DNA from 2 places in the Paenarthrobacter sp. NPDC089307 genome. Region 1 is predicted to be linked to the other one. Evidence: riboswitches for the same ligand, from Rfam matches in the RefSeq annotation. Region 1 holds a riboswitch; the other holds the start of a gene.
The links. Region 1 has a riboswitch for S-adenosylmethionine ahead of AB0N72_RS17450 (DUF1737 domain-containing protein). Riboswitches for the same ligand answer to the same signal wherever they lie in the genome.
Positions count from the first base shown of each region.

Region 2: it holds a riboswitch for S-adenosylmethionine, as region 1 does, so the genes downstream of both, AB0N72_RS11870 (aminotransferase class V-fold PLP-dependent enzyme) here and AB0N72_RS17450 (DUF1737 domain-containing protein) in region 1, are expected to answer to the same signal.

Region 1 is NZ_JBFBHE010000007.1:84,656-86,850, forward strand. Features, by position in the region: gene AB0N72_RS17440 (O-succinylhomoserine sulfhydrylase) at 1-446, opposite strand, end outside; gene AB0N72_RS17445 (rhodanese-like domain-containing protein) at 447-857, opposite strand; gene AB0N72_RS17450 (DUF1737 domain-containing protein) at 854-1,117, opposite strand; SAM riboswitch class IV at 1,131-1,242, opposite strand; gene AB0N72_RS17455 (NtaA/DmoA family FMN-dependent monooxygenase) at 1,398-2,195, shown strand, end outside.
Region 2 is NZ_JBFBHE010000004.1:339,277-341,471, reverse strand. Features, by position in the region: gene hisN (histidinol-phosphatase) at 1-518, shown strand, start outside; SAM riboswitch class IV at 689-802, shown strand; gene AB0N72_RS11870 (aminotransferase class V-fold PLP-dependent enzyme) at 834-2,195, shown strand, end outside.

The sequences.
Region 1 (2,195 bases):
GAGAGTGCCTCGCGCCACTGATCCAGGTCCGGGCCGTCAACAAATACTGTCTCCACGCCCCAGCGCGGCAGGATTTCGTTGAGGATCACGAAGCAGGAGCCGAAGAGGGAGCGGGCAGCAACCACGCGGTCGCCGGCAGCCAGCAGGGCGCCCAAGGCGGTGAAAACCGCGGACATGCCGGACGCCGTCGCAAAGCACGCTTCGGTTCCTTCGAGCAGCCGCAGCCGCTCCTGGAACGTGGCCACGGACGGGTTGCCGTAGCGGGAGTAGACGAAGCGTTCGTCCTCGCCGGTGAAGGCGCGTTCTGCGGCGGCGGCGGATTCGTAGACGAACCCGGAGTTGAGGAAAACGGGCTCGGCGGTTTCCTGGAAATTAGTGCGGTCAAGTCCACCGCGAACGGCCTGCGTGTCGGGGCTCCAGGCGGCGGCGTCGGGATTGAAAGTCACTTAGTCGGTCCCCAGGTTCGTCGGCAGGCCACGGTTTTTCCAGCCATTCACGGTTCGCTCGCCGTAACGGTCGGGCTCGCCCTCGAAGCCTTCCAGCACGTTGTAGGCGGTGAATCCGGCCTGTGTGGCGGCGATGGCGGCGGAGACGGACCGCTGTCCGGAACGGCAGATGAAGACGAGCTCCACGCCGTCGTCCTCAGGTGCCTGCTGTTGCAGGTCCTCGATAAAGCGGGAATTCGGAATGCCGCCAGCGAGGTTCCACTGGATGAACAGGGGGTCGTTCTCGGTGGCCTTGGTGTCGGGAATGCCGATGTGCGCCCATTCGCCCTCGGTCCGGACGTCCACCAGGATGGCGCCCTGTTCAAGCTTGGCCCACGCGTCGTGCGGGGTCAGGTCACCTGCGTAGCTCATGCGTGGCCCTCGAATGCTTCTTCGTCGTCGGTATCCAGTTCGTCAACGGCGTTGGCAACTGCGGCGTCGGCGCTGGCAATCGCTGCGGGCAGGACGACGGCCTGGGCCACGATCACGTCGGTGCCGTTGAACGTGGCCGCGGGGCTGCCGTGCAGCACATACCCCTCGGCCAGGGCGTTGGTGATCCGCTCGCAGAAGTCGCGGGTATCCGGGCCTGTAATCAGGCGGTAGGAGAGTCTGTCTTCAGTGGGTTCAGGCATTGCTGGTGCTCCTCAGTCACGCTTGCAGTTCGAGTTGTCGATACGCCGAGTAGTCACCTGAGGCACCCCGCCGGAGAGAGGGTTGCCGACCAGCAAGTCAGGGCTTCGCGCTGGTGCTCATTACTCAAGAAAAACGTAACATCCACGACGGCGGCCGTCACCGCCGCCGTCGTCATGTTGCGTAATCGGAGGGTGCTGGAGTACGGGTCCAATTAAGACGTCCCGGGAGCATAATTGACGCAGTACGACCCCCTGTAACTTCGTATGAAATCAGGTCGCGGTGAACGGACAGAGCAGTTCTACACTCAAGCCCATGCTGCATTTTGGTTGGTTCGTGGGGCACGGATTCGGGGTCCAGGGCTGGGGAACTCCGGGCTACAGCCTGGGCTATGACTGGAAGAAGCCCGCCCTGTACCAGGAGGCCGTCCGCGCCTTCGAGCAGTCCGGCCTGGACCTGTTCATCATCGAAGATTCCCTCACTGTTCCCGACACCTACGGCGGCACGGCCGAGGTTTCGCTGGCGCATGCCTCCTTCGCTCCCAAGCACGACCCCTTGGCCTTGGTCCCGTATTTGTTGTCCGCCACGGAGCACCTTGGGATCGTGCCCACGGTCAGTGCTTCCTTCTACCCGCCCTTTACGGCCGCCCGGCTCCTTGCCACGCTGCAGCACTTCTCGGAGGGGCGACTGGGTTGGAACGTGGTCACCTCGGGCAGCGACCTCGCGGCCCAGAACTATGGGCTTGACCAGCAGATCGAACACGACCGCCGGTATGAGAAGGCGGAGGAATTCGTCGACGTCGTCACGCGGCTTTGGCGGAGTTGGGAACCCGGTGCGGTGCTTGAGGACGTGGAAGCCGGGGTGTTCGCGGACCACAGCAAAGTTCATCCGATCAACCATGACGGCGATTTTTTCAAGGTCCGCGGGCCACTGAACACGGCTCCATTGCCGGAGGAACCCGTGCTGGTGCAGGCGGGCGCTTCTCCGCGGGGCAAGGCCTTCGCCGGAGGGCACGCCGATGTGGCGATCGCTTTGGCGCGCGGCGTTGACGGCATGAAGGCCTATCGCGATTCCATCCGT
Region 2 (2,195 bases), on a different contig from region 1:
GGGCCACGCTGATCGCGCTGGTGGACGAGGGCGAACCGGTAGTCGGCGTGGTCAGCGCCCCGGCCCTGGGCAAACGTTGGTGGGCCGCCAAGGACATGGGTGCGTACATGGGCAGGTCCCTGGCCTCGGCAACGCGCCTCAAGGTCTCCAATGTTTCCCGCCTGGCCGACGCCTCCATGTCCTACTCCAGCCTTTCCGGCTGGAAGGAACGCGGCAACCTCGATGAATTCCTGGGCCTTACCGAGGACGTCTGGCGCACCCGCGCGTACGGGGATTTCTGGTCTTATTGCCTGGTGGCCGAGGGCGCTGTGGACATCGCCTGCGAACCGGAGCTGAATCTCTACGACATGGCGGCCCTCGTCCCCATCGTTACCGAAGCCGGCGGTCGCTTCACATCACTGGAGGGCGAAGACGGCCCGTTTGGAGGCAACGCCCTGGCCACCAATTCCATCCTGCATTCGGAAGTCCTCAAGCGGCTCAATCCCGGACTGGATGACCTGCTTCAGCCCCCGGCCTGAGTCCCGGCCATCCTTCGGCTCTTCGAATTTTCGACGGCGGCAGCCCACTTTTGTGGGCAGCCGCCGTCTTTTCTTCGCCGAAACGAGCTTTTGGCGCTCCACGTAACAAAGTGCTTAACAAACTCCACGGCTTTGGAACGGTCCCCGGATGTGCCTTAGCCTTTTTTACAGGTCACGAGTGCCAGCGCTAAACCCCGGTTAGCTGGCCGGCAACCCTCCATTCGCGGTGGGGTGCCCCGGGTGACGACCCGGCCGGTCCGGAACGGATGCGGCAAGCGCGGATCCCCTGCGGGGGTCCCTCTTGAGTGAGGTCCCATGAGCACTGTCACGTTCAACTCAAACATCATTCCTTCTTTCGTTGACGAATCCGTCCCTCTGTCAGCCGCTGCGCGTCCCCTTGCGGCAGTCACCGGCGCCGAGCTGCAGGCTCCGCTAATCCAGGGCGGCCACGTCCGCTACGCCAACCTCGACTACGGGGCATCGGCACCTGCACTGACCATCGTCTCGGCGTACCTTAACGAGGTCCTGCCCTACTACGCCAGCGTCCATCGCGGTGCAGGATTCGCCTCACAGATCAGCACTTCCGTCTATGAAAACTCGCGGAACATTGTGCGCGAGTTCGTTGGTGGCCGGGCCGATGACTCCGTCATTTTCACCCGGAACACCACCGACTCGTTGAACCTGTTGGCCGGCTGCCTTCCCCAAGTGGATGGCCGGTTCGCTGGCGAGGTCCTGTACCTGGACATTGAGCACCACGCCAATCTGCTGCCCTGGCAAGGAGTGCCGCACCGCAGCGTCGTCGCCGCTCCCACCTTGGCCGGGACACTGGAAAAGATTGAAGCCGAACTGGCCCAGGGCGGCGTCAGCCTCCTGGCCGTCACTGGCGCCTCGAACGTCACTGGCGAGATCCTGCCCATCGCCCGTCTTGCCGCCTTGGCGCACCAGCACGGCGCCCGGATCGTAGTGGACGCCGCGCAGCTCGCTCCGCACCGCCGGGTCAACATCTCCGAGGCAGACATCGACTACATCGTTTTCTCCGGGCACAAGCTCTACGCTCCGTTCGGCGCAGGAGTGGTGGTGGGCCGCCCGGACTGGCTCGACGCCGGCATCCCGCACCTGGCAGGCGGTGGCGCTGTCCGCGAAGCCCGTCTGGACTCTGTCAGCTGGGCCACCGGGCCGGCACGGCACGAGGGCGGGTCCCCCAACGTCCTGGGTGCAGCAACACTCGCCCGGGCCACCCAGGTAATCGCGGGCCTGGACCAGGAAGAGTGGCACGCGCACGAAGCCGGCATCCGCAGCTACCTCGTTGACGGCCTGGAAGCCATCGACGGCGTCACTGTCCACCGGATCTTCAGCGATTCCGAGGACACCATCGGAGTGGTCAACTTCTCCGTGGAAGGTTTCGACGCCGGCCTGGTCGCTGCATATTTGGCCGCCGAGCACGGCGTGGGCCTCCGCGACGGCCGCTTCTGCGCCCACCCCTTGCTCAAGCGGCTTGGGCTGCCCTCGGGTTCCCTGCGGGCAAGCTTCGGCGTCGGCTCCCGGTTGGAGGACGCCACCAGGCTGCTGGCGGGCATCGAGGAACTCAAGCGCAACGGCCTCGGGTGGGACTACGTCGTGGATGAGGGCCGTTGGGTACCCGCCAACGACCACCGCAGCTACCCCGAGTGGGCACCC